Regions from separate parts of the Virgibacillus ihumii genome, predicted to be linked through region 2. Evidence: riboswitches for the same ligand, from Rfam matches in the RefSeq annotation. Region 2 holds a riboswitch; the other holds the start of a gene.
The links. Region 2 has a riboswitch for FMN ahead of HUX68_RS06780 (ECF transporter S component). Riboswitches for the same ligand answer to the same signal wherever they lie in the genome.

Region 1: linked by a shared signal. The riboswitch ahead of ribD (bifunctional diaminohydroxyphosphoribosylaminopyrimidine deaminase/5-amino-6-(5-phosphoribosylamino)uracil reductase RibD) and the one ahead of HUX68_RS06780 (ECF transporter S component) in region 2 are both predicted to bind FMN.

What each region holds. Positions count from the first base shown of each region.
Region 1 is NZ_CACVAN010000001.1:3,438,828-3,453,789, forward strand. Features, by position in the region: gene HUX68_RS16945 (alkaline phosphatase) at 1-1,355, opposite strand, end outside; FMN riboswitch at 1,660-1,806, shown strand; gene ribD (bifunctional diaminohydroxyphosphoribosylaminopyrimidine deaminase/5-amino-6-(5-phosphoribosylamino)uracil reductase RibD) at 2,059-3,168, shown strand; gene ribE (riboflavin synthase) at 3,149-3,787, shown strand; gene HUX68_RS16960 (bifunctional 3,4-dihydroxy-2-butanone-4-phosphate synthase/GTP cyclohydrolase II) at 3,898-5,097, shown strand; gene ribH (6,7-dimethyl-8-ribityllumazine synthase) at 5,114-5,584, shown strand; gene HUX68_RS16970 (hypothetical protein) at 6,025-6,204, shown strand; gene HUX68_RS16975 (ABC-F family ATP-binding cassette domain-containing protein) at 6,206-8,086, shown strand; gene HUX68_RS16980 (DNA-binding protein) at 8,135-9,856, opposite strand; gene HUX68_RS16985 (C45 family autoproteolytic acyltransferase/hydrolase) at 9,940-10,992, shown strand; gene HUX68_RS16990 (TerC family protein) at 11,115-11,786, shown strand; gene HUX68_RS16995 (hypothetical protein) at 11,977-12,645, shown strand; gene HUX68_RS17000 (CoA-disulfide reductase) at 12,739-14,082, opposite strand; gene HUX68_RS17005 (sodium-dependent transporter) at 14,163-14,962, opposite strand, start outside.
Region 2 is NZ_CACVAN010000001.1:1,346,381-1,361,342, forward strand. Features, by position in the region: gene HUX68_RS06735 (ABC transporter ATP-binding protein) at 1-298, opposite strand, end outside; gene HUX68_RS06740 (mechanosensitive ion channel) at 645-2,162, opposite strand; gene HUX68_RS06745 (o-succinylbenzoate--CoA ligase) at 2,241-3,674, opposite strand; gene menH (2-succinyl-6-hydroxy-2,4-cyclohexadiene-1-carboxylate synthase) at 4,011-4,814, opposite strand; gene menD (2-succinyl-5-enolpyruvyl-6-hydroxy-3-cyclohexene-1-carboxylic-acid synthase) at 4,819-6,549, opposite strand; gene HUX68_RS06760 (isochorismate synthase) at 6,552-7,934, opposite strand; gene HUX68_RS06765 (1,4-dihydroxy-2-naphthoate polyprenyltransferase) at 8,167-9,102, shown strand; gene HUX68_RS06770 (hotdog fold thioesterase) at 9,117-9,500, shown strand; gene menB (1,4-dihydroxy-2-naphthoyl-CoA synthase) at 9,696-10,517, opposite strand; gene HUX68_RS06780 (ECF transporter S component) at 10,754-11,344, opposite strand; FMN riboswitch at 11,499-11,646, opposite strand; gene HUX68_RS06785 (S8 family serine peptidase) at 11,782-14,962, opposite strand, start outside.

The DNA of each region.
Region 1 (14,962 bases), 2.1 Mb from region 2:
AAAAAGTTAAACACTTCTACAGCGATATCGGTATTATCAATCAGACCTGAGAAGACTTCACTCTTTGGCCCGTAAGCATAGACTGGAACATCGATACCGGTATGCCCGCTGGTCGTAAAGCCAACTCCAGCGCGTTTGTTGAAGACTTCGGAAATAGTGCTGTACAGTTTGTCGAAATTATCTGTTTCAGCCGCTTCTTTAATGGAATTCATTTCCTCATTTGTAAATTCAAAGCTTACATATTCATTCAGTACATTTTCAACAGCAGCACCGTCGATAATTTCCTGTGCCATGAATTCCGGCGTGCGCTCTGCTGCTTCAATTGGCCCAGGATAGAAATTATAATCACCGTCACGCCCGATGGAGAATCCGCCTGTTGAATGATCGGCTGTCAGAACAACCTGGGTATGTTTGTCCTCTTTGGCAAATTCAATTGCTGCCTCAAATGCATTGGCGAAGTCCTCCATTTCACTCATTGCTCCAACTGCATCATTTGCATGGCCGGCCCAGTCAATCTGGCTTCCTTCCACCATTAGGAAAAAGCCGTTTTTATCCTTATTCAATTGTTTAATTGCTGCTTTTGTCATTTGTTCAAGGGAAGGATCTGATTCAGGACGGTCAATTGCTTTTGGCATACCAACCGGTGCAAATAAGCCAAGCATTTGTTTACTGTCATTTTCCATCAGTTCTTCTGTTGAGGTCACATAATTGTAGCCGTCATTTTTGAACTCTTCGATAAGGTTCCTGTCTTCACGGTCAAAATAACTTGTACCGCCGCCAAGTATTACATCTACTTTATGATTACCGTTAATCATGTCATCAAAATAGTCATCGGCGATATCGTTATAATTGTGCCGTGATACGTCATGCGCTCCAAATGCAGCTGGTGTGGCGTGGTTTACTTGGGATGTCGCGACAAGTCCTGTTGCCATGCCTCTTTTTTTGGCAGCTTCCAATACTGTCCCCACCGGTTCGCGGTTATTGTCAACGGAAATGGCACCGTTGTATGTTTTAATTCCCGCTGCCATGGAAGTGGCCGCAGCTGCTGAGTCGGTTACGTTCTCCTCAGCATCTTCAGGATTCGTGCTGGCCATCCCGACAAAATGATTATCAAATACAGTCCGTTCCATTTTCGGTGTGGAAGGGTCATCATTCATGTAGCGGTATGCTGTTGTATAAGCCGGTCCCATTCCGTCACCAATTAACACAATCACATTCTTCACTTTTCCATTGTTGGGAGAATCGAATTTGTTGCCAGCGTCTGCACTGGTGGAGGTGGAGCCGCCAGACATCGCCAAGAAACTTCCTGCGATTAGTGCACAAATACCTAATACTGCCAAAAACTTTTTGTACATGTTTCTCCTCCTCAAAAAATATTTGTGAATCTACTAATAGCTTAATTGAAAGCAACTCCCAGTAAAATAGTCGAATAGATTTATATTTTGTCGGATACCATGGAAGTTTTCTGGAAAGATAAAATGAATGAAAATAAATAGTATTATCGTAGGGATAAAATTAAGCCGTGGTTAAAAAATAACTGGAAATTGCTTCGAAGACAGTTCCAAAGTCAGAGGACTAAAGTCAGGGGAGAACGAGTAAGTCTATATTTATTGAAATGATTCACAGTTAAGTGCTATACTTAAAAATAATTTCATATGCAAGTTCCTTCGGGGTCGGGTGAAATTCCCAATCGACGGTGTTGAAGCACATGCTTCTCAGTCCGTGACCCGTGCGGCAGTCAGCCAAACGGTGGATCCAGTGCAACTCTGGGGCCGACAGTTAAAGTCTGGATGGGAGAAGGAATTTTCAGGTTGTTCGCATGTTTACAGGATGAGCAGTGCAGCATTTTTTGTGTATGCAATTACTGGTCGTGTATATCAGATGCGTTATACTTATAAAATTCTACCCTTACACTTTACCTCTGAAGCTGATTCAGAGGTTTTTTTAGTTTATTAGAAAACTTGGTTGTCACCAGGCTTTTAGGAGACGACCTTAGTTGCAATTTGCAGATAAGAAACTTTTATACTTTCTTATCTGCTAAAAAAGGAGTGAATAAAATTGGATGATGAACATTACATGCAGATAGCACTGGATCTTGCCCGTACTGTAGCAGGTCAGACGAGTCCAAATCCGCCAGTCGGTGCGGTCGTTGTCAAAAATGGAGCGATTCTTGGCTTCGGGGCGCATCTGAAGGCAGGAGAGGATCATGCGGAAGTTCATGCATTGCGGATGGCGGGTGATCGGGCAAACGATGCAACCATATATGTCACTCTGGAACCGTGCAGTCACCATGGGAGAACACCTCCGTGTGCTGATTTAATCATTGAGAAAGGCATCAGCCGGGTCGTGATTGCTGCGACCGATCCAAATGCGAAAGTAGCAGGCAGGGGAATTGAAAAAATCCGGCGGGCTGGAATTGAAGTTGAGCAGGGAATAATGGAAAAAGAAGCAAATGCCGTAAATGCTGTCTTCTTTCATTATATACAGACAAAAACACCGTATGTAACGATGAAAACTGCTGTCAGTCTTGATGGGAAAACGGCAACACATACCGGTGACAGCAAATGGGTTACCGGAGAAGCGGCGCGGCTGGATGTCCATCAGTACCGTCATACACATGATGCCATTCTGGTTGGTGTGCAGACGGTCATAGCCGATAACCCAAGTCTGACCACGCGCTTTCCAAACGGTGGAAAAAATCCGCTCCGCATCATTTTGGATACTTCCCTTAGAACCCCATTGGATGCAAATGTTCTGAATGATGGTAAAGCAGAGACATGGGTTTTTTCAGGAAAAGATGTTTCGGAGGAAGCGCTGGAACCTTATAAAAAGAAAAAGGGCGTAACTGTTCATCGATTGGATAAGCTGAATATAGAGGATATATTACAATTTTTGGGTGATCAAGGCATTATGTCATTGTTTGTAGAAGGTGGGGCAACAGTTAACGGATCATTTTTGGAAAGCGGTTGTATCAATCAACTGGTTACGTACATGGCTCCAAAATTAATCGGGGGCCAGAATGCCCCAACGTCCATTGCCGGCAATGGCTTTTCAACGATGAAAGATACGCAGGAGATGGATATTTTGTATGTAACGATGCTGGATAATGATGTAAAAATAGTCGCAGAACCGCGAAAGGACGATTCACATGTTTACAGGAATAATTGAAGAAAAAGGCACGGTTAAAAAGATGACGCGAGTATCAGAGCAGTCAGTGGAGATGACAATCGGTTCGGAAAAAGTTGTGGAAGATATTCATGTTGGTGACAGTATTTCGGTTAATGGAATCTGTCTGACGGTCACGAAGTTTTCAGAAATAGATTTTCAGGTTGATGTCATGCCGGAAACCATTAAGTCGACTTCATTAAGTGAATTGAATGAAGGGGCCGGTGTCAATTTGGAACGCTCGATGCCTGCAAATGGACGATTTGGCGGCCACTTTGTCTCCGGGCATGTTGACGGAACGGGTAAGATTACACGAAAAGAGGCAGCAGAAAATGCGGTTTATTATGATATTGAAGTCCCGGAAGATCTCACTGATTTTTTCATAGTGAAAGGTTCGGTAGCGGTTGATGGTGTCAGCTTAACGGTGTTCGATGTCATGCCAAATGCGTTTACCATTTCACTCATTCCGCACACTGTTTCCGAAACAATTTTAGGTGATAAAAAGCAAGGCGATAAGGTAAATATCGAGTGTGATATGCTTGCGAAACATGTCTATAATATGGTCCAAAATCAAAGTATCGACCAAAAAGATGGGATTAACCAAGCGTTTCTTCGTGATTAAGAAAATATGGCTGACTTTATAGAAAACTCAGCACAATCAGGCAAATGCTGATTTACACAAACGTGCGAACTTGTTTAATAATAATGGACTGATGTGAAGGAAGTGGAAAAATGTTTGACAAAATAGATGAAGCAGTAAAGGCTTTAAAAGCAGGGAAACCGATAATCGTTGTCGATGATGAAAACAGGGAGAATGAAGGTGATCTGGTCGCGCTTGCTGAACAGGCGACACCGGAAGTTATTAATTTCATGATAACGTACGGAAAAGGGCTTGTTTGCACACCGATTACAGAAAGACTGGCGAAAAAAATAAACCTGCCAATGATGACAAGCAGGAGTAGTGATCCATTTGGAACGGCATTTACCGTCAGTATTGATCATAAGGATACCAAAACCGGAATCAGTGCAGCGGAGCGGTCTCAGACGATAAAAGCATTGTTGGATCCGGCAGTGAGAGAAAGTGATTTCAAGCAGCCCGGACACGTATTTCCGCTGGTCGCCAAAGATGGCGGTGTGCTTACACGGTCTGGACATACAGAAGCTTCGGTTGATTTGGCTATGTTGAGTGGGGCTTTTCCCGCCGGTGTTATTTGCGAAATTATAAAAGAAGACGGTACGATGGCCCGTGTTCCTGACTTAAAAGAGATGGCTGATGAATTTGATTTAAAATTCATTACGATTGCTGATTTGGCGGCATATCGCAAACAACATGAGGTCCATGTCAGCCGGGTGGTTGAAACCTCATTGCCAACAGAATTTGGAACGTTTAAAGTGTATGGGTATACGAATGATCTTGATGACAAAGAACATATCGCCCTTGTTAAAGGGGAAATCAATTCTGAGGATGCTGTTCTGACACGGGTGCATTCGGAATGTCTGACTGGCGATATATTTGGTTCCTTCCGTTGTGATTGCGGACCACAGTTGCACGCGGCACTACAGAAAATCAATGAAGCAGGTTCAGGTGTGCTAGTATACATGCGTCAGGAAGGCCGCGGCATCGGCTTGCTGAATAAACTTCGTGCCTATCAGCTGCAGGATGCGGGAATGGATACAGTTGAAGCGAATGAACAGCTTGGATTTGCCCCTGACTTGCGGGAATACAATTTGAGTGCACAAATTTTATCGGATTTGGGCGTTACGAGGGTGGATCTTTTGACCAACAACCCGGAAAAAGTCAGCGGGCTCTCATCATACGGAATTGAAATCGGGTCACGCATCCCTATCCAAACCGGTACACGAAAAGAAAACGAAAAATATATGCATACAAAATTTGATAAAATGGGGCACATGCTAAACTTTCACCAATGAAAAGGAGATGGCAGAAATGGGAAAAACGTTTGAGGGAAATCTGGTAGGAACGGATTTGAAGATAGGTGTTGTTGTTGCGAGGTTTAATGATTTTATAACGAACAGGTTACTCGATGGTGCAACTGGCACACTAAAGCGGCATGGTGTAAAAGAGGAAAATATTGATGTTGCCTGGGTACCTGGAGCATTTGAAATTCCGCTGATTGCTCAGAAAATGGCAAACAGCGGCAACTATGATGCGGTTATTACCCTTGGCACGGTAATTCGCGGCTCAACACCGCATTTTGATTATGTCTGTAATGAGGCAGCAAAAGGTGTATCTAATGCATCAATGCAATCGGGCAAGCCGGTAATTTTCGGCATCATTACGACCGAAACGATTGAGCAGGCAATTGAACGTGCCGGAACAAAGGCTGGTAATAAAGGCGCTGATGCAGCGGTTGCAGCAATTGAAACCGCAAATCTTTCTAAACAGATTGAATCGTAAAGTGATTAGGGAGAAATAGTTTACTAAACTGCTTCCAGTATTTTTTCCGGTGAATTTTATTTACTATATATGAGTTCACCGAGGGCCTATATATATGTGTGGTGCAATGACATAACATGCTGCGCAGCATAAAAAGCGGTTTTCACCCTGTAATCGTATCGAAAAGAAAAAAGGTGGCATCTTTTAAAAATTGATGCCACCTTTTTGGCGTTCCGAACGATTTATATAAATGAATAAAAAGGTATTTATACGGCGGAAATCTCCCAACGTACGGCGGTCATCCCAATTCAATGCCGGTTTTATGAAAATAGCACCAGCACTAAGTTAGTAAACATGATTGATTGACTTCGGGGATCTCTGTTTGTTGTGATGGAAAATAAGCTTATATTGCGATAAACTTGTAGACAGAGAGGCACAGGAAAGAGCTGGAGGCGATCGTTATGAAGTTTTTCGGTTATCAGATTCTCGCCATCGGGGTAATCTGGGGAGGAATGACAATTTTCTTTTCAGAAATGGATCAAATCAGCAAATATATTTACTATGGTGTAACGTCATGGTTATTATTTCTGATTGTTATTTATGTGAAACAATATATCAGACAGCGGAACGGAAGGGAATAGTATGCTCACAATAGAGAATTTATATAAATCTTATGGGGAAAAGATATTGTTCAAGGATGTAACCTGCACCATCAAAAAGCAGGATCGAATTGGTCTGATTGGTGTGAATGGAACCGGGAAATCCTCATTTTTAAGAGTGATTGACGGGATTGATTCGGCCGAAAGCGGTACAATTAATCATTCTAAAGATTATCGCATTGAATATTTGGCACAGGATCCGGAACTTGATTCCGATTTGACCGTCATTGAACAGATCTACTATGGTGACGCAACGATTATGAAGGTCATGCGCAATTATGAACAGGCATTGCAGCGGCTTCAGGATGAGTCCAACAATGAGCAGGCACAGAAACATTTGATGAATATGCAGCAGCAAATGGACCAGCACGAGGCATGGGAGGCAAATTCTGCAGCTAAAACCATTTTGACAAAGCTTGGCATTACCGATTTCAATAAAAAAGTAACCGAACTTTCCGGTGGCCAGAAGAAACGCGTAGCCATTGCCAAAGCGCTTATTCAGCCTGCCGATTTGCTTATTCTTGATGAGCCGACAAACCATCTGGACAATGAGACAGTGGAATGGCTGGAGAATTTTCTCTCTTCATTTCAGGGGGCATTACTGCTTGTAACACACGACAGGTATTTCCTGAATCGGGTAACCAATCATATTTTTGAATTGGATAAAGGCAATTTTTATATGTATGAAGGTAATTATGAGTTGTTTTTGGAGAAGAAAGCAGAACGTGAAGCATTGGAAGTGAGGAATGAACAGAAACATCAGAATACGCTGAAACGGGAACTGGCCTGGCTGAAAAGAGGTGCAAGGGCGCGCTCGACCAAACAGAAAGCGCATGTCGAACGGGTTCATGAACTTCAGGAAAAGAAATTCGATACAAAAAAAGAGAATGTAGCGTTTCAGGCAGGCTCTGCCCGTCTTGGTAAAAAAGTGATGGAGCTGCAAGGCGTTGAAAAAAACTTCATGGGTAAAACGCTGATAAATGATTTTGATTTTCTTATTGTTCCAGGCGATCGATTGGGAATTATTGGGCCAAACGGTTCCGGTAAAACGACTTTGCTGAATATGATGGCCGGCCGAATCGAGCCGGACCAGGGTGAAATTGAAATCGGTGAAACGGTAAAAATCGGTTATTACACACAAGGTGAGGAAGAACTGGACCACGATTCGATGGTTATCGATTACATTAAGGAAGTTGCCGAGGTCATCCATACGAAAAATGGTGAAACAATTACTGCCGAACAAATGCTGGAACGGTTTTTATTTCCGCGTCCTGAACAGCGGACATATATTGGAAGGCTGTCAGGCGGTGAAAAGCGGCGTCTTTATTTGTTAAAGGTGCTGATGAACGAGCCGAACGTGCTGCTTCTGGATGAACCGACCAATGATCTGGATACACAAACATTGAGTGTGCTGGAGGAATACCTTGATGAGTTTCCAGGGGTTGTTATTACCGTATCACACGACAGGTACTTTTTGGATCGGGTTATTGATCATATGCTGGTGTTTCAGGAAACGGATCAAGTCGGACACTTTTATGGGAATTACAGCGAATATCTCAAACAGGAAATAAAGCAGGACACCGCGAAGAAAACGGCTACGGTTAAAGAAAAGCAGAAGAAGCCGGCACAGCGCAAAAAAATGTCGTATCAGGATAAAAAGGAATGGGAAACGATTGAAGATGACATTACGGCGCTGGAAACGAAGATTGAAACAGTGCAGGAAAAGATTGCACAGGCCGGAAGTGATGTCGAGAAGGTCCAGGATTACTATACAGAACAGGAACAGCTGGAAGAGAAATTGGAGCAGAAAATGGAACGCTGGGAAGAGCTATCGGAACTAGCTGAAAACTTAGCGGAAAAATAGAAAACGTCCTGAACGGGCTTATGGCCGTTCAGGACGTTTATTTGCCGATTAATTCGTTAGTCCCTTAATCTCAATTGTTTCCACAATTCCGGTTCCATTGTTGCGGATGATGGCTTCGAATGTTACGTTGTCGCCGGATTGCAGGAACAGTGCCAGTGGTTCTTTTCCAGCATTGATAGTATAAATGGTCTTGTCATTTTTAAGAATGAATTGAATTACCTGGCCGGTTTTTTGTGTGGAAGTTACGAGTACACGGTTAACTTCTCCTTTTACTGTTTCCAGGTTTGATTCGCCACTGGATTCAACGTTACTTGGATTCTGGACAAGCTGCAGACGGTACGCTTCCAGTGCTTCTCTAGCAGTGTCTCCGAATACGACAAAGTCAGCATCGCCCGCTTTAATATAGGCATATTTTTTAAATAAACCATTTGGATCAAGTACGTTAACGACCCATGTCGGGTTGCCATCAATGTTGTATAATACCGGCATCGAGCCTTTCCAATTCTTCTCAGGGAACTCCTTGTTTACAATCTCTTTTGCCCCTTTGCTATCCATAATGCCGTTATTTTCTTTGCCATTATAATAGGTTAATTCCCCGGTACGGGCATTGATCATCGTATACCCCAGTGCGGAATCGATGTTTTCTTTTGGTGATGCCATATCGGTAAAGTAGTACATATCACCGTTTTCATCAAATATAGGTGTAACACTGCTTTCGGTTCCGGACTCGTTCGGAATTTTAACATCTTCCTTGCCGAACAGGGAATTCAGCCAGCCATGGACATACTTCCCGAAATACTCATTTTCGGCGGAAGCCATTTCTGAACTGACGGATCCATTAATGAATTCCGGGGCATTCTCGGTTTTATATTTTTTGACTTCTCCTGAAACCGGATCGACTACGGCTGCATATAGATCGCTCATATCAGGTTTATTAGTCAATCCAATCGGCTGATACAACGTTTGAACATACCACGGTTTTCCGTTTTCATCCACTTCGATTTGCGGATCACCGCTTTGGATATAGTTTGGATACGCATTGTAAATGGTACGCTGCACATTATGATTAAAATAACTGGAACTCGTATATTTCATTTTGCTTTTAACAAACTCAGGTTGTGCATTGATGTTTGTCGCGGAAATGGTGAAATACCCTTCTGTTTCTCCGCCGCTCAGGTACTTCCAGAAGCTTGTGAATTCAACCGGGGCAACAAAAATTACCTCATCATTCACTTTCTGCACCTGCAATTTACCAAGGTCATAAAATTGTGTGTTCGGTACGACACTCATCGATTTTTGCATTTTATTGCGGGCAAATTCCGGTGAGACAACGATTGGCGTTGCGTCCTTATCCAATGGTTCTGCCTCTTCCACGTCTTCTTTGGCGATTGAATCATATGTGTTATCCAATGTTAAAATGCCAAGCACAAATATTCCGGGAACCGCTATAACTGCCAGGATAATCAGAAATCCGGCAGACGCTTCATACGTACCGCGGAGTTTCTTTTGAAATTTGGTTGCGGTCATGCCAAACAGTAAGAATGTACCTATCGCAGCAATGATAATATTCGCGATGACCATATTCGGAATGGTAATCGGCAGCAAAATAATGTAATTGATGATTCCTCCGATAATAAAAAGGGCAATAAAAATAAGCCCGGCCATTTTTGCAGCCCGTCCTTTTGCCGTTTTACTTTTGGCAATAATAATGCCTGCAAATATGGCATACAAAATAAAGGATAGGATAGTTGTCGTTAAGATTCCTGTCATGATTTCAGCTCCTAAGATATGATATGTTACATGTATATATACGTAAAATATCCAATTTGGTTTCAGGAACGGGAGAGGTATTTTTGAAAAGAATTTACAGCGATATTGTAAAGTTCAGGGGTTCACATTATGATTTCGGTTATATGCAGGGCGAATTGTTAAAAGATTCCCTGACAATAAAAAACCGTAAAAAACAGTGGAAGATCAGAAAACCGCGGTTTACAATAGATCAAAATGAAGCAAAGGATGCGATTACCAGCGTGGCCCCGGGTGTCTGGAATGAGCTGGAAGGAATAGGGGATGCGCTTGAATGGGGTATGGATGCGGTGCTTCAGGACTTCGGCGGTTATCGTCTGGATTACGTGCGGAGCGGGTGTTCCATCTTAACAGGTAATGATTACATGATCCGGAATTATGACTATCATCCGAAAACATACGAAGGCAGATTCACCTTTTTTCAGCCATCCGATCAGGGTTATGCCATTATCGGGCCATCTCAGCGAATAACCGGACGAATGGATGGTATGAATGAAAAAGGGCTTGTGTTGGGATATAACTTTATGCACCGGAAAAAGCCCGGTGACGGATTTATTTGCAATATGATTGGAAGACTTGTTCTGGAAACATGCGCGGATGTAGGAGAGGCCATCTCGCTGTTAAAAGAAATTCCCCACCGTCATTCATTCAGTTACATTTTGTTGGACAGAACTGAGGAAACATATGTGGTCGAAGCTACGCCACGCGGAGTTATGGTGCGGCAATCAAACGTCTGTACAAATCATTTTGAGCTGATGAAGGATGAAAACCGTCACCATCTCGCCGATTCACATAAACGGATGGATGCTATGGAAGAACAGCGGTATATGGCAACTGATGCACATCAAGCGTTTCGGCTGTTAAACGATACAGATAAGGGAATTTTTTCCGATCAGTATAAAAACTGGTCAGGTACGATTCATACTTCTGCCTACTTTCCAAAACAACTGAAGGCTTGGTTTGCCCTTGGAGGAGATCGCGAGCCTGTGATTTTTGATTTTGCAGCCTGGCTCCGTGGTGAAAAGATTCATACAAAACAAGTAATAGGAGATGTTGATACTGACCTGCGCTTTGTCCATATGGATGAGAATGTCCGCTAGTACTTTCGTGTTAAAATTATGCTGCTCAAATCATTTTTTATTCTAAGGTAAAACTGTCATATCAACCCCGTCATAAGTTATAAAATAGTAGTGTCGGGTTGTTTCAGGAAGGTGGCAGTAGAATGATTGGTTTTGAATTTTCTGCGGAGGCTATTTTTTCACTGGTAAATATAATTGCGATTGACGTTGTATTATCCGGTGATAATGCGGTTGTAATTGCAATGGCAACGAAAGCCCTTCCAAAACATCAGCGGAATAAGGCAATTTTAATAGGGACCGGTGGAGCTGTTCTGTTACGAATATTATTTGCCATTCTCATTGTATTTTTATTGCAGGCTCCATTGGTTCACTTAATTGGCGGCATTCTGCTTATTGGAATCGCGGTTAACTTGCTGATGGAAGATGAAGAGGAAACAGAAATTAAGTCATCCGGAACGATTATAAAAGCAGTTGGAACGATTATTATGGCTGATGCGATTATGAGTTTGGATAACGTTGTGGCAATTGCCGGGGCAGCAAATGGGCACCTCGGCATGATTGCAATCGGGGTTGCAGTCAGTATACCAATTATGATTTTTGGTTCCAAACTGATCGTTCGGATGATGGACAGGTATGCCTGGATTGCTTATGTTGGTGCGGGCATCCTCGCCTGGACAGCAGGCGGTATGATAATGGAGGATCAGGTCGTGATGGATTGGTTTAACCTGGATCATGGGTTTCTGACATATATGTGGACAGCAATAATCACGGGCACAGTGCTCTTGATAGGTTTTTTGGCAGATAAGAAAGTATAAAAACTTTCTAAACTGCATAGGTAATTAAGGTTGTCACCTTGACAACCAAGTTTTCTAACATAACAGGACCGTTCAGTAGTACGATTCAGGAAAATTTTTTAATTTTACGCTGTTTCATGTTTAAAGTCCGTGATAATATGGAAAAATAAGAATGATATAATATATACCGTGATTTGGGAGGAAGCTGATTATGAAGCTGTTTCAAGTAAGAAAAGGTCAATTTGTTTTTTATAAAAATGAACTTCACAAAGTATATTCCGTAAAGCCAATGTTCAGACAGTCCGTTCACTTATACCGTATGAAAGATATGAAGCAGGTTTTGACGAAGGCAAGTGAAATTACGTTCTACCGTCCAAATCATAATGACTCATTTCTCTTTTACGGTAAACGATATACCATCGACAAAGATTCCAAACCTAAGCCAGGTGATTACATTTTAATCATTAAACCAACTCCGGATTTTCTTGACCATTATTCATTGAATGATATCGAAAAAGTCGACAGTGTCGAGGACGGTAATGTTGTTACCACAAGAGATAATGGAGTCAAACACAGTGAGTATGTTGTAATGGCTCAGGGCAAGGCTGAAGGCAGCAACGATATTGCATATCATGATAAAAGCGTGGTGACTGACGAACAAAGATTGCGCGATGAATCACCACAAAATATGGATGATAATGATGAACTGAAGCCGCTTGTCGGAGATATTTATCTGGATCTGCAAAACAAAACGAAAGCAATGATTATTGCGATGACAAAAGACGAAGCAATATTTGGACATGGTGTTCGTGTGCATGTCAGTGATTTAATGGATGAATCAAAGTTTTCAGTTGTTTACCGCGTAGCAGACGATCTGTAATACAGGAAAAGCACCAGGATTGCCTGGTGCTTTTATTATGGTTTTATTTGATAGCGAATTTGTTTTTTAAATCATTTTTTGTTCCAATTTACATTAGCCATCCAGCATTCCGGCTGCTTTATAACCAAGAATATTAACCGGGTCTTTTGGTGAAGAGTAGGGCGGTGCATATGCAAGTTCAAGTTGAGACAGGTCTGCTACGGTCATCTTTCCTTTCATGGCTGTGGAAATAATGGCAATTCGCTTATCGACACCGCTTTCGCCGACACATTGAGCGCCGTATATTGTTCCATCTTTTTCATCAAATAGAACTTTGATTTTTATTTTATCTGCACCAGGGTAGTAGCCGGCATGTGATAATGCTTCGTGGGAAGCTTCTTTGAACGGAATCTCCAGACGTTCCAGTGCTGTACGATTCAATCCCGTTGCCGCAACGTCCAGATCAAACACTTTAAAAATCGCTGATCCCAATGTCCCGTTATATGGAACCTCACCACCCTGCAGATGATTCGCAATAATATATGCCTGCCGGTGAGCCGGCCAGGCAAGTGCTACGTGGCGCGGAGTTTTTGTCAGAAAATCTTCTGTTTCCACGACGTCGCCGAGAGCATATATGTCCGGGTCATTGGTTTGCATGAAATCATTGACCTTCAACGCACCGGTTTTACCTGTTTCCAGTCCCGCAGCAGTAGCAATAGTGGTAATTGGTTTAACGCCTGTTGCCATGATGGTCATGTCGGCCTGCAATGTTTTGCCACTGTTCAGGTGTAAGGTGGAGCCGTTATTTGCGAATGACGCAACACCATCTTCCAAAATGACGTGGACACCTTTTTCTTCCAGGTGGTCATGGATGGTAGAAGCAATATCATCATCGACCAATTTCATAACCTGTTTTGAACGATCGATAATGGTACAATCAATGCCAAGATTGATCAGATTTTCAACCATTTCCATCCCGATAAATCCCGCGCCGACTATAGCACAGGTTTGCGTTTGGTGTTCGTCGATATAATGTTGGATTTCATCCATATCCGGAATGGTTCTTAATGTGAATGTTCTGTTGGGGTTCATACCTGCCACATTAGGTGTGACCGCTGCAGCGCCAGGTGAATAAATAAGTTTATCGTATGATTCCTCATGCTTCCCTGATGGATCTTCATAAGTAATTTTTTTATCATCTCTATTAATTGCTAATACCTCTGAATTTGTTCGGACGTCAGCACCAAACTTATCGATAAATTTCTCCGTGCTGACCAGCAGTTTATCCCGTTTTTCGATTACGCCGCCAATATAATACGGCATCCCGCAATTGGAAAAGCCTATGTGGCTCCCTTTATCGAATAGGATGATTTCTGCATGTTTATCCATTCGTCTGATTTGTGATGTTACGGTGGATCCGCCGCCAACACCACCAACGATTACAATTTTACCGGACATTATCAATCCCTCCATAATCATTATTTCCCTCAAAACATTATTCTTAACCAAAAAAAAAGATGCCCTGAAACAGGCATCTTTTATAAAACTCCCATCGAACCCAAAAATACAATAATAATCGTTATCGGCACAAGCCAGCGCATAATCTGAAACCAGACTTGATACATGTACGGTGATAGATTGTTGCTATAGGAAAATTCCTGTTTCATTAGTGTTTTATCCATGCGGATTCCGATAAATAAGGCAATCAGCAGACAGCCCCCGGGCAGTAAAATATTGCTGACCAGAAAATCACTTGCATCAAATACAGTCAGGTTAAAAATCGTAATATTTTTCATTGTGCTTGATGAGAGTGCAGCTGGAATTCCAGCGATAAATACAACAATTCCGGCAATCAAGGCGACTTTTGACCTTGAGCGGTTCTTGTTGACAGTGAATGCTGATGTGATAATTTCCAGCATACTGAATGATGATGTTAAAATAGCAAATAAAAACAGTAATAAAAACAAACTCAGGAATACTTCACCAAATGGCATTTGCGCAAAAGCTTCCGGTAAAACCATGAACAACAGTCCGGGACCCTCAGTCGGTTCAAGTCCGAAAGAGAAGACGACCGGGAAAATTGCCAGTCCGGCCAGCAGTGAGACAAAAATATTCATGAGTGATACGGAACCGGCAGCAAACGGCAAACTGACATCTTTTCCAAGGTAGGAACTGTAGGTAACCATTACCGAAAATCCGACCGCCAGTGAAAAGAAAGATTGTCCTAATGCATAGAGAACGCTTTCGCCGGTTATTTTGGAAAAGTCAGGCTGTAAAAAGAACTCCAATCCTGCTGACGCTCCTTCAAACGTAACAGAGCGGATGACGAGAATGATAA
Region 2 (14,962 bases):
GCTTGACAAGTTCCAATACTGTTAACCCTTCAGGTGTTACCGGACTCTGCGGAAGAATGGCAAGTTTTTGTGCCACTTCCTTCGTTCGCATTTTGGCGATATCCTCACCATTCAATACAATATCGCCGCCTTTGGGTTTCAAAAGACGAGCCAATGAACGTAGTAAAGTTGATTTTCCACAGCCGTTACCGCCAATAAATACTGTGATTTCACCTTTTGGAATCGAAATGTCCAAATCATCTATAATGATATCTTCGCCATAGCCAAGTGTTAAATCCTTCGCTGCCAACGTCTGCATATTGGAATCTCTCCCCGTGTCATTCTTCTTCGCATTCAAAAAAACTGGCTAATTGTCCATATCGGTGTTATTAGCCAAAGCGCAAGCAGAAGACTGTCTTATCAGTTTATTCACCTAAAAAACATACAAAGATAGCTGGAATGTATGTAACTGCTTTTATAATCTCCATATATACAGTTTATTTGCTTTTGGATAATAAGTCAATGACTTTGAGAATCATTTTCAATGAAAAATTAAAGTTTCAGAAAGTACACGAACGACTGTTTCATGATTCTCAGCCGTCATAAATTTTGCATAAAAAAAGGCCATCCGCATTAAATACAGATGCCCTTCCCATATTCCAGATTTATTCATTGTCTTTTACTTTTGTTTCTTCCAGCGTACGGTCAAACTTGGCTAGGTGCTTGCTTGCAAATTCTTTTCCGCCAAGACCGAATGCAAGCCCAAACGCAAGCGCCAGCCCACCCAGAATCAAGATGAACGCTGAAGTAACGATTGATGTCGCAATGCCAAGTTGTGACAGTGCCATGAATCCAGCCAGTACGATAATCGCATATTTTGCGAAAGCGGCCAGAATCTTGATTGCCGGTCCTGCCAGCATATTTACAAGCACTTTTTCAACTATGCCTGCCACAATTAAAGCTATACCCAGTATAAGTACTGCTGCCAGTACATTTGGCAGATAAGCTGTAATGGCTGAAGCAATATCAACCAGGAATTCAAGTCCAATCAAATTTAGTGCCTGCACTGTCAGGAAGAAAACAATCAATACCTGAACAATGTACCCGACAAGTGCTGAAGGTTTCATGGTTGCTTCGGAGGCATCCATATTGCCTAACCGAATTTTGGCCGCCAGTCCATCGAAACCAAGACGCTGTAATAAATCAGTAACAAATCCACCAACTAATTTACCAAGCCACACACCCACAAGAATCAGTGCAACAGCAATGATAATATTCGGAATCATATTCATGATATCATTCAGCATTGAAATTGCCGGGTCGGTAATTCCAGTCAATTCGAGCTTTTCAAGTGCTGCGATTGTTATTGGAATCATAATAAGGACGAATACAAGATTACCAACAAATGCAGCAAGACTTGTTCCTTCAAATAATTTCTGCATCTTCAGTTTAAGTACTAAACCTTCAGAACCTACCGCTTTAAGCAAATTAACGATAATACCTTTGATTATTTTGGCAACGAACCATCCAACAACAAAAATTAAGGCTGCAGCTATCAGCTTCGGAATAAAAGCAAGCACTGTTGCCAGTAACCCCGCAAATGGTTCAGATACACCTTCAATGCTTAATGCATCGAGTACACCAGGGATAAACAGCAAAAGAATCAGATAAAAAACTACTTTACCCACTGTTTCAATAGCATTTTCAGCATCCTCGTCCGTAGCTGAAATCTTCAGCTTGGAGAACACCTTCTGCAAATTAACCTTTTTCCCTCCAGTAACAACCAACCACTGAATAACAGTAGCCAGTACAAACGCCAGAAGTAAAATTAATGCTGCTTTCAATACTGTCGGTATAAAGGCAAAGAATGTTGAGATTAGATCTGATAATGGATTTGCGATCATATTAAGGTTTAACAGATTGAAGAAAATGATAAACACGATGATCAGCAATATGTAATAAACCACTTTCCCGACAATCCGGCTGGAATTTATAGGTTTATCACTTGTTCGGAATTTATCTAACAGCTTTTCATCCAAATCGGTTTTTCCGAGAGCCTTCTCCACGGCATTTGCAATAAGTTTGGCAATTAACCATCCGACAAGTAATGCAACAATTGCAATAACAAAATTTTGCAATCCTTGCATAAAACTTGCGGATAAATACTGATCCATAAAATTCATAAAAACTCCCCTTTCTTGGAATACAGTTATATATACCTTTCAGGGAGTTTTTTAAACATTTTTCGATAATTTTTTACATTATTCTTCCAAAAAATTAACTAATTTAGTTCGAACGATTTTATTGGATGCATTTCGCGGTAAGCTGTCAATAAAATATATTTCCTTTGGCAATTTATACCTGGCAATATGACTTTTCGCGAATTCTAAAATTTCTTCAGCAGTTGTTTCACTGTTTTTCACGACAAATGCTACAGGCACCTGTCCCCATTCCTCACTTTCCACACCGGCAACAGCAACTTCTCTGATGGAATTAAGTCTAGAAAGGATTGCTTCGATTTCACTGGGGTAAATGTTCTCCCCGCCTGATATAATTAAATCCTTTCTTCGGTCTACTACAAAAAGAAAACCATCTTCATCAACATATCCAAGGTCACCTGTTGACAGCCAGCCATCGGCAAAAACTTTTTCAGTTGCATCTTTGTTATTAAAATATCCTTTTGTAACCATTGGTCCCTTGACGAAGATTTCACCAATCCCGTCTTCGGATGGACCAATTTCCAGTTGCGCCGGGAATAACGGTTTTCCTGATGAGCCAAGTTTATCCAAAGCATTATCTGGACTCAGTGTCACGATTTGGGATGAAGTTTCGGTCATTCCAAATGATTGGAACACCGGAACTTTATGTGCCCGGGCTTTTTCCAGCAAGGACTTCGATGCCGGACCTCCTCCAAGCAATACACTTCTGAAATTCTTCGGATAGTCTCGGTCATCAAGAGCATTCACCATTTTTTTCAGCATGACAGGAACCACCGAAGCAATTGTGATATTTTTTGTCATAATTGCATCATTTACCGCATGTTCATCAAATTTTCCCATCAAATATGCCGGAATTCCATAAATAACACTACGCAGAAATATGGACAGTCCACCGACATGAAAAATAGGCAATACAGCGAGCCACTTATCATCTTTGTCCAGCCCGAAATTAAGCATCGATGAAACAGCACTCCACCAGTGATTTCCATATGTGTGCATAACACCTTTCGGAAAACCGGTGGTACCGGAAGTATAAATAATTGTAAATACTTCATCCAGATTTAATTCCTCATGTAAGGGTATTTCTTTTTCCTCCAGTTTTTTTATTTCAGAAAATGTATACACAGAAGCATCCAGCTGCGAACCATGTTCCTGCACCAATACTGTTGCAACGTCAGCATCGTGAATCTGGTAGTTCAGTTCATCGTCAGCCAGGCGCGTATTGAGCATAACGGCAACAGCCCCAAGATAACTCAATGCATGAACAGCAATTACCATATCGCTATGGTTTACTGATAAAATACCAACACGCGAACCAGTTGAAATCCCAAGCTGAACAAGCTTTTTGGCAAATCGCCGGCTTGAATCTTTAAGCTCACTAAACGAAATGGTTGAGCCGTCTTCATGTTCAATTGCGATTTTATCCGGAGCAAGATCCGCTTGTTTTGTCAGCCAGTGTGGAATTGTTTCAGACATTGGTTCATCCCCCTACCGCTCCGGAAATATACTTCGCTTTCACTTTCGAGCATAAGTGCGACATCAGCTCAAGAAAATCACTTTCGCTGTGTCTTCTTTACCGCGGGCGGCTGGTGAGCCTCCTTGTGCATACGCATTAGGGAGTCTCACCTATGCCTTTCCTCCCGCAGGAGTCTACGTATATTTCCTACGCTAAAATAATATATTATTCGACTTTTCCCAGTTTCTAGCTGTTGTCATATTTACTTTCACATGAAAGACCTTTGCCTAAATTCAGCAAAGGCCTCTTATTAACGTATTCAAACAGAGAAATCACGGAAACTTTAACATGTACCACTATCCAACGTTCCTTAAAAACTTAATTACTATTTTACCAAAAATCTGCGGTTGTTCCACATGAATTGCATGTCCCGCATCCTCAATCAGTCTCAAACTCGCTTGTTGCATACGCTTTGCCATCAATTTATTTATTCCAATAAACTTCTCATCATACGCTCCCGCCAGCAGTAAAACCGGCAGTTTCAACTCATTCAGTCTGTCCCACCAAGACGGCTGTTGCCCTGTTCCCATACTGCGAAGTGACATGGCGAGCCCTTCTGCTGATTGGTTTAACCGTTCATTCCGAACTTTTTGTCTTGTTTCATTCGGCAGTTTCTTTTGCGTATCGAACAATGGAATGTTTTCCCAAAAGTCAACGAACGCCTCAATATCATCCCGTTCGAGTCGTTTTGCGAGTTGCGCGTCCCGGTGCCTGCGATCCATTCGCTCCTGATCATCCGACAGACCGGGCGATGAACTCTCAAGGGTAAGTGAACACAGCTTTTCCGGATAGAGCATCGCCAGTGATAATGCTGTCCTGCCTCCCATTGAATAGCCGATCACATGAACTTTATCAAACGCGAGATAGTTAAACAAACTCACCAGGTCCGAGCAGCATTCTTCGATTGTAACCGGCCGGCTGTGCGTTGTTTTTCCGTGGCCTGGCAAATCAATTGTAATAACCTGAAATTCATGCTGCCACTCACGTACAAATTCGGACCATGTTCCAGTGCTTCCGGTGAACCCATGCAACAATACAACCGGTTCGCCTTCACCTGTTGTCTCATACCAATAGGATGTATCACCTTTTGAAAAATACACAAAATCATTCCTTTAGTTTCAATAAATCTATTGTGATGGCTTCCCACTTTCCACGATGCCAGTTCATGTTTTCTGTGCGATCTGTTTTCACTTCAACCACTGATAAGCCATGATACCGGTAACCTGCTTCAAGTGCAGCCTGTAATTCATCGATAGTCGAAGCGTGTGCATATGTTCCTTCATACATCCTGACGATATGGCTGAAATCAACATTCATCGGTGTTCCGAATAATGCTTCAAAATGCTGCTCATGATTTTTTTGCGGTAAAAATGAAAAGATTCCGCCTCCATCATTGTTAATTAATAAAATCGTAATATTGATATTGTATTGTTTTGCTGTAAGCAACCCATTCGAATCATGGAAAAAGGACAGGTCACCGAGCAATAATACAGTCGGTTCACCTGATGCCGCTGCACCAAGACCGCTTGAAACCATACCATCGATACCATTCGCACCACGGTTACCCAAAACATTGACCTGCTTCGAGGTCGCCCCAAAAAATGTATCGACATCACGTACCGCCATACTGTTCCCGACATACAGGGTCCCGCCTTCAGGGATTGTTTCCGCCAGAACCCTTACTGCACTGCCTTCCATCAGATCATCGTCCTGTTTCATCAGATGATGTTTGGCTATATGATTCATTGACTGCCAGGAAGCAAGCCAACTATCATCATAAGTATTCTTTTTAGCAGCAAGTTCTCGGCACAATTCAGCCGCATCCGCATAAATAAACTGAGAGCGGTTGCCAGCGGGTTCCCGGTAACCTGCCTCCTGTTCGACAATAAACTGCGGGACGTCGCCATGTTCCTTTACATAGAAAAGGTATGGCTTGGAAACAGGCATGGCACCGAAGCGGATAATATAATCAGGTTTCAGCTTCCGACGGATTGTTTCATCCCTCAGAATTGCGTCGTATCCTTCAATAACAACGTCTTTATCATGCTTTCCGGCCCGGAGCTGTGAGAGCGGGTCAGCGAGAATCGGCAGCCCCCATACAGATGCAAATTGTGTGATCGCCACAGCTAAATTAGGATCCGTCTGGGGTCCGCACACGATAAGACCTTTCCCGTCCAACTTCAACTGATCAAAAAGCTGTTCTATCTGGTCATCACCCAGCTTCCTTGAGCCAGTGAACGTCGGATAGTAGGCATGACCAGCCTGCTCCCCCCACAAATTTTCCAGGGTGAAATCGGGTAAAAGCGGTTCGCGGAACGGAAAATTCAGATGCACCGGCCCGGCGTTTCCTTGACTCGCGGTTTTCACGGCACGTGAAGCCTTGCTGCGGACATAATGGAGCATGGTATCGTCAGCTTCAGGAAGTGCCATTTCATGAAACCACTTCACATAATCACCATATAATTTCAATTGCCCGATTGCTTGCGGTGCTCCCACATCTCTTAATTCATGTGGACGGTCTGTTGTAAGAACAACCAAAGGAACCCTGCTGTAATAAGCCTCGACAATCGCCGGAAAATAGTTGGCAGCTGCCGTTCCGGACGTACAGACAATGGCAACCGGCTGTTGTTTCTTTTTAGCCATTCCCAGTGCAAAAAATGCAGCCGATCGTTCATCAAGAATCACCCATTGCGACAATTCAGGATGTTCGGATAGTGTCATGGCAAGCGGTGTCGAACGGGAACCCGGTGAAATAACTACATCTGTTAGTCCGCTTTTGGCAAGCTCATCTACAAAATTTGCCGTATATCGAGTCAGTTTTTCTGTGTGATTCATGGTCAGCCTCCTAGCACGGACAACATTGGTGTAAATTTGATAGCTGTTTCCTCATATTCCGCCAGTGGATCCGAATCCCGTACAACACCACAGCCGGCAAACAATGACGCTTCATCCCCTTGAATGAGGCCTGAACGGATTGCTACCGCAAATTCTCCGTTACCATTACTGTCGAGCCATCCAATGGGTGCCCCGTACCAGCCTCTGTCCAACTGTTCATGTTCACGAATAAATTCAAGCGATTTATGACGTGGAACCCCGCCAAGCGCCGGAGTCGGATGCAGTTTACCAATTATATCGAAAATGCTGTAACCGTCCTTCAACGTTGCAGTTATTGGCGTATATAAATGTTGCAAATTTTTCAGTGGGTAAATCACAGGGTGATCCGGTATTTCAATATCCGTGCAATATTGATCCATTCCATGTTTAATCATGCTGACGACAAATTCATGCTCACTGCGGTTTTTTTCATCGTGAAGCAGATTCTCTCCAATTCGCTTGTCCTCAGAGGCCGTCTTTCCTCTTGGCGCGGTTCCCGCCAGACATGTTGAAAGTACATGTGTATCTTCAATCTTAGCCAGCCGTTCAGGCGTTGCCCCAACAAAACAGTGACCATCCTGCTCAAAAGCAAACACATAACTGTTTGATTGCGTTTTTATCAAATTATTCAAAACCGCAGCAATGTCAACCATCCCGTCCAGCTTGACACGAAGTTCTCTGGCCAGGACAATTTTATCCGCTTCATTCTGTTCAATTGTCTCTGTTGCAAGCTTTACTGTATCCATCCAGTCACGGGGGGCAATCTCTTCCTGCCACTTAATCGATGGACCGTCGGATAATACAGGGCGCGGTTTCATCAATACTTCTTCATTCCGTCTGATTATACCAGCTAATTGATTGGCATTTGTTTCCGCATCAGCCCGTACATTTACAGTCAAAAAATATCCGGCTTTATTGACTGTTAACATGTATTCAGGAATGACAAATAAGCTGTGATTAAATTTTTCCCATAGTGATGATTTACGGATTCCCGGATCAAATGACATGCCCCCCAGCGCAAGCAGACCAGTTCCGGGCGTCTGAAAAGGATTGTGTATTATCGCTTCATCCAGCAAGTCCTTCCATAATCTTTCCGTTTTTTGAAATCGGTTGGAATCAGTACTGATGGTAAATGCCTTGCCAATTCCGACAATATAAAACTGTTCTGCAGTACTGGACCAGAATGTGCGATCTTTCGCTAACTGTTTTGCATTCACAAAAAAATACAGCGGATCGATCGCATCTATTTTACGTGTGATGCTGATTAATTTTGCACCATTGTCGTTTATTTCATGAATTGCCCCGTCAAGCACGGACTCAAGCAATTCTTCCTCTATTTCGATCATTTCATGAACCTCCGTCTTAAACAAAGCGGAAGCGCTCTTTTAACAACGTACAAACCGGAGCACTCCGCAATAAGATAAGTAACATACATAAGTACCATATCTATTTTATTCGCTTTTGATGTGTTTCTCAAGAAATCTTTCCTTTTATGTCGTTTTTGTGGCTTTTAACAATTGACACCCCCTGTGGAATTGCCTAAAATTAATATGATATACATTTAGGGAGAGAACAACTGTGAATTCAGCAAATCATACATCAGTAAAACAAGCATTAAATGAAAAAGGCGGATTTCAAATCTGGTGGCGCCTGCTCCGCCCGCACACTTTGACTGCTTCATTTGTTCCAGTCTTTATTGGTACAATGTTTGCCATCCAGGAACATACACTTCATGTCGGATTATTCATTGCCATGCTGCTGGCCTCTATGCTTATTCAAGCCGCAACAAATATGTTTAATGAATATTACGATTTCGTGCGCGGTCTGGACAATGACCAATCTGTGGGCATTGGGGGAACGATTGTAAGGGATGGTGTCAAACCAAAAACGGTCCTGAACCTGGCACTTACCTTCTTTGGAATTGCTATCCTGCTCGGTGTCTATATTTGCGTGGCATCAAGCTGGTGGATTGCAGTAATCGGCTCGGTTTGTATGCTGTTCGGTTACTTATATACCGGAGGCCCTTACCCGATCGCCTACACGCCCTTTGGTGAAATTTTTTCCGGATTTTTGATGGGAACAGTAATCATCTGCATCAGTTATTATATCCAGTCACTCGAATTTACTGCATCGGTTGTGTTGATTTCCCTGCCGATTGCCATTTTTATCGGCGGCATCATGATGTCCAACAACATCCGTGATCTGGACGGAGATAAGGAAAACGGCCGCAAAACATTAGCAATTCTGCTTGGAAGGGAAAATGCCATTATATTTTTAGCAATCATGTTTACTGTATCATTTGTATTGACTGCGATTTATATTTTTGCCGGGCTGTTACCGTTGTGGTCACTCATTTCATTCTTAAGCATTGTAATTGCAGTGGATGTTATTAGGAAATTCCGCGGCAAAACAAAACCGCTGGAAATGCTTCCTGCCATGGTAGCTACCGGTAAAACTAACACGATATACGGATTTCTCTTAGGATTATCATTACTGATCAGCAATTTTGTATAAGGGAGGACCTACAATTGGATGTATCCAACACACTCATCGAAACACTTGGAATCGAAACAGTGAAAATGGACAAAGATGAAGTGATCATGACAATGCCGGTTGACAAGCGGACACACCAGCCTGTCGGATATCTGCACGGTGGCGCCAGTGTTGCACTTGCCGAAACCGCAGCAAGCATGGGCTCCATGTTGAATGTTAATCTGGAAACACATCTTGTTTTCGGCATTGAAATTAACGCAAATCATGTAAAAAGCAAACGCGAAGGAACGGTTACCGCATCTGCAACCCCTACACATGTCGGAAAAACAACTATGGTATGGGAAATTAAAATCACTGACGAAGCGGACAACCTAATTTGCATCTCCCGTTGTACGATTGGGGTCGTCCCAAAAAAATAGCTGCTTCTTTGATAAAACCGCTTGTCCGTTCAGGCGGTTTTTTTGCGCTGTTCCATTATTTTTCTTCTCTTATTACTTGGATTAAAAAGTTTGATCATAAGGAAATATTGATAATATCTCTGTAATAAGTGCCGGATGCACCATGAAAACGGCTTGATGGGAGTTCCATCAAGCCGCATGCAATCTTGTTATAGCTTACGGAAAACGCGGGAATTTTGAAAAGTCGGGTTCGCGTTTTTCTTTGAAGGCGTCGCGTCCCTCTTTTGACTCCTCAGTCCTGTAGTACAGCAATGTTGCGTCACCGCCTAGTTGTTGCAATCCAGCGAGACCGTCTGTATCAGCGTTAAAAGATGCTTTCATCAGGCGCAAGGCAGTCGGGCTTTTCGCAACAAGTTCTTTTGCCCATTGAATCGTTTCTTCCTCCAACTGTTCCAACGGCACCACCTTATTGACGAGACCCATCTTATCCGCCTCTTGGGCATTGTATTGCCTGCTTAAATAGTAAATTTCACGCGCCTTCTTCTGACCAACGATTTCGGCCAGGAAGCCTTGTCCATATCCAGCGTCAACACTGCCCACACGGCTCTCAGTTTGACCGAAAATTGCGTTATCCGCAGCGATTGTCAAATCAGAGATGACGTGAAGACCGTGACCGCCACCAATAGCGTAACCGGCAACCATCGCAATAATCGGTTTCGGGGTGAAGCGCATAAGACGCTGCAGGTCAAGCAAATTCAGTCTTGGAATCTGATCAGTTCCGACGTAACCACCGTCTCCTCTTACCATCTGATCCCCACCGGAACAAAATGCCTTATCTCCCATTCCAGTGAAAATAATCGCCCCGACATTGCCGTCATTTCGGGAATCGCTAAATGCATCGATCAACTCATCAATCGTTTGCGGGGTAAACGCATTGTGCTTTTCCGGGCGATTGATTGTGATTTTGGCAATGCCTTCTTCACATTTCTCATACACAATATCTTCATATGTACGCACTGATTTCCATTCAACTGACAAATCACTCAGTCCTTTCGATTTCAATAATCCATTCCTATACTATATTATCAAATATCGTGATTATTTTACATTATTTTTGTCCGTATTCCTTTTCTTACTATTTACAAATCTTTACATTAGAAAAACTCGGTACTCGACAAGCTGTTGCAAGATGCCATCGTTACCTGTGAAGATAGAAAGTTTAATACTTCCCGCTAAAAAAGAGCACTTCCGTAAACGAAAGCGCCCCTCTATTATTATGCAGCTAAATTCGATTGTTTTTGTTCTATCCAAGTTCTCATTTTTACAAACAGCGGTACAAACAACATTCCCACTATAATACCTTTTATAATATTAAATGGCAGAACACCGAGTGATACTGCTGCCCATTTTGCAGCGCTGCTCATATCACCCCAGCCCATAAACCACGCATATGCAGGCAAAATAACGAGATAATTCAATACGCTCATACCAATTGCCATAATGACAGTTCCGGACACCAATCCGGAGATAATGCTTTTTACACCTTTGTATTTATGATAAAGTACTGCAACAGGTACAATAAACATAACCCCTGCCAGGAAGTTTGCTGTAACGCCAATCGGATCGCCTGCACCTGAAACAATCAGATACAGCATATTTTTTATTGCCTCCACTAGCACCCCCGCCATCGGTGAAAAAATCAGTGCAGCAACTAATGCCGGCACCTCACTAAAGTCAATTTTCAAGTACGGCGGCAAAAACGGCAGTGGAAAATTCACAAAAAATAGGAGCAGCGAAATCGTTCCAAGTAATGCCAGAATAATAAGTTTTAACAGTTTTGATGATTGTACATTTGCAGCTTTCATCATCAATTTCCTCCCTCATCTTTTATCGATTCACATCTATGAAGTGATGAAGGATAAGCCTATTCCTGGACATACAAAAATCCCTAAAGCCTAATCGGGGCCTTAGGGTATTATTCACAGGAAAATAGAGGCGCATACAGCACCATATTTCAGCTCGCATCTTCTCCCATCCAGACTGTAACTGTCGGTCCCGGACTTACACCAGGTCAGCCGCAAAGAATATTCCTTTGCGGGTCACGGACTTAGAACATAAATTGTTCATTACCGTCGGTCGGGAATTGCACCCTGCCCCGAAGATGGAATCGATATGTTATTTAAAGATATTATACTATTAATTTATGTATTTGAAAAGTGTTTTGCTTGAAAAACTATTGATTTGGTTCCCCCACAATTTAAAGAAGGGCGCCATCACAGCGCCCTTCCACATCAACTACCTGTTATTCATCGCCTTCGACATTGATAAACAGTTTACCGTCCGTTGTTTGACGTGTTTCATTACCAAAGTCATCGACGACTTTCACTTCAATCACAGCACCCTCTGCGACCACGTTACTTGGTGCAGTCCAGTAGCCGACATAATGTCCGTCTTCCATTTCCATCATAGGAAGTTCGGTAGCATTGGACACTTTTGCCTTGGCATTTGTCAGTGGCATGTGAATAAAGAATGTTGCTTCTTGTCCAGGCTCACTGTCAAATTCAATCCGTACACTTTCACCTGAATCAAGATGTTTATCCTCAGTCGGTGTCAGATTACTGATCGTCGGTGCTACAAAGTCCACGTCAATCGTCACCGTTTTCGTAGTCGTATTACCGGCCAAGTCTTTGGAAACAACTTCGATTTCATTTTCTCCGTTGTTCAGCAGAATCCGCTTGGAGTATGATCCATCATCAGCAACGTCTGCTGTGCGTCCATTGACTTTTACAAAATCAAGATTGGCATCTGCAACAGTTCCTTCGACAGTCACGGTCTCACGATTTGTTTTATCCCCATCCTGAGGACTGTCAATGGTCAGTTCAGGTTGCATTGTATCCAGCGTAACGGTGACCGGATCAGATTCACCTGTGACAGCACCATCCAATTTAGATACTGCTTTGAATTCATTTGCACCTTCTGTCAGCTCCACGTCGATGGCAAATTTACCATCGTCACCAATTTCGGCAGTTCCCGCTTCTTCCCCGTTATTCATGAGCTGAATCGTAGTGGTAGGGGATGCAGTACCTTCAACAGTCAGGTTCGAATCATTTGTAATCAAACCTTCGTCCGGTGAAGTGATTTCCGGAGCGGCAACTTCATAGCTGACCCGGGCGCGAATCATATAGTTACCCTCACTGACTGGTGATGGTGACCATGTTCCGCCGACATATTGGTAACTGCGTTCAGCATTTGTGCTGCTTTCATCCGTTGCAAGCCCTGGTGCATTCGGATTATCATTTTTTTGGATATACACCATATAGAAATCGCCGTCAACAATTATATTCTGTTCGCGAAGATCAACGACAGTCCACTCGTCCAGATCACGAATTGCTTCAGCATCGATTGGACCGGCAATCTTTTCGCCGGGTGCACCATCAGGACCGGATGCATCCCATACTTCAACCGCAAAGTCTGTGCCACCCGGAACCGGCCAGTCCGTACCATGGAACTGGAAGACACCTTCTGTCACGACAGCTGAGTCTTTACCCTCAGGCAAGGACATTTTTACTGCCCAGCCATTTCCAGCATCATAGAATGCACGTGCATTTTCTGCAGTTCCATCATCATAGCCGATTTCACCGCCAGGATACGTGTAAAATGGTTCCAGCTCGATATCAAGTTGTTTGTCTTCAGTAAGGTTTACTTCAATTTCCTTACTGTAGTAATCTCTTGCAAGCACTTTTACAGTGTATGTTCCTTCATATCCCGTAATGGAATAGTTACCATTTTCATCAGAAGTGACAGGCTCAACGTTAGCATCCTCCACCAGCATGATGGTTGCACCTTCAATAGGTTCACCTGTCTGCTGGTCAGTAATCGTACCGCTGATTGTTGCCTGTGGAAGTTCTTCAAGGGTAAAGTCTGCCTGCACGGTAGCATCTGCTTCCAGTGTTACGGATTGTTCTTCTGATGCAAACCCGTACGATTCTGCTTTCAGTGTATAGGTTCCTGCTGCATGGCTTAATGAATAGTTACCTGTTGCCGGATCAGTCGTTACCGAACGACCGGATTCCAATACACTTACAGTCGCACTCATTGGCAGCAGATTTGGATTTACTGCGTCCTCCTTAACAGGTGGTTTTTCTTCTTTAGGCATTAACGGCTTGATCTTATCGGGATTAACGTTTTCCTTCAAACCAGCTTTCGGATTAGCCTTAACAACGCCAAGTCCATTGCCGCGGAACAGACGATTCTTATCGCCATTGTTACCGTTATTACCCTTTTGCTTTCCAAGGGAGGCTTTGCTGCTTTGTGACGTATCCGTTAATGCTACATCATCAATATACCAGCCCGGTTCAGTAACACTTCCGTCAGTGGTCAAATTAAACCCGATATATACACGCTGACCGCTGTATTCAGATAAATCAACTTCTGCAGGGGCCCAACCGTTTGAATCGCCTTCTATTTGCTGCAGTTGCGTCCATTCCTCACGATCAGTGGAAATGAATACATGGCCGAAATCATAGGCATTTCCGGAATCGTATTTTTCCAGGTTATGCCACTGATTGAACTGCAAATATGCATTTCCTTCCGGTAAGTCAATCGGCGGCATAACTAATGTTGCATTCGTATCGTCCCCATATTCGCCATCAAGGTTTGTTGCATAAACCTTTTCACCTGATGCTGCACTATCAGGACCTGATGTTGGTTCACCCCACTCCCAACTGTTATTGGTTCCAAAAGAACTCCAACCAGTAGGGTCTGCTTCAAAATCTTCCGAATATCCAACGGAAATACCAGCTTTTACTTCAACGTTATATTCTTCACTGACAACTTCATTATCGCCAAAATCGTTAACGATCCATTTATATGTCAGGGTTCCTTCAGCAATTTGATCGCCGGGAATTGTGGCTTCATATTCTCCATCTTTAAAATCACCGGAGATACGCCCGGCATCAATCGTCTGCCAGTCCCCATTCGTATCAAGGTAGCTCAATTGAACCGTATTGACACTGATGTTGTCACTAACCTGAACATTCAAATCAAGATCCATACCTTCATACGTTTGACTTGGAGGATTGTGGTCAAGTACAGGTGCCTCACTATCTTCACCAGGCTTTGTAACCGTACCTTCAATTGTGCCTATTCCACTTTGAATGGCTGCTACGGCAGCATTTGCATTAACCAGACCATATCCATATCCATTATTCGGTGACTCAGGATATTCGTCATCGGTTAATGGAATGGCAGTATCCATCATAATCTGCTCCATTTCATCGACAGTCAGGCCGCTGTCAACCTGATGCATCAACGCTGCGACACCCGCTACTGCCGGTGCAGCCATTGAAGTGCCGCTCCAACCGCCTTCATATCCACTTCCAGGTACAGAGGATCGTACCCCTACTCCGGGTGCCGAAACGTCAGGTTTTATTTCATCATAAGGTGATGGTCCCTCCAATGAAAAACCTGCTAAATTATTATTA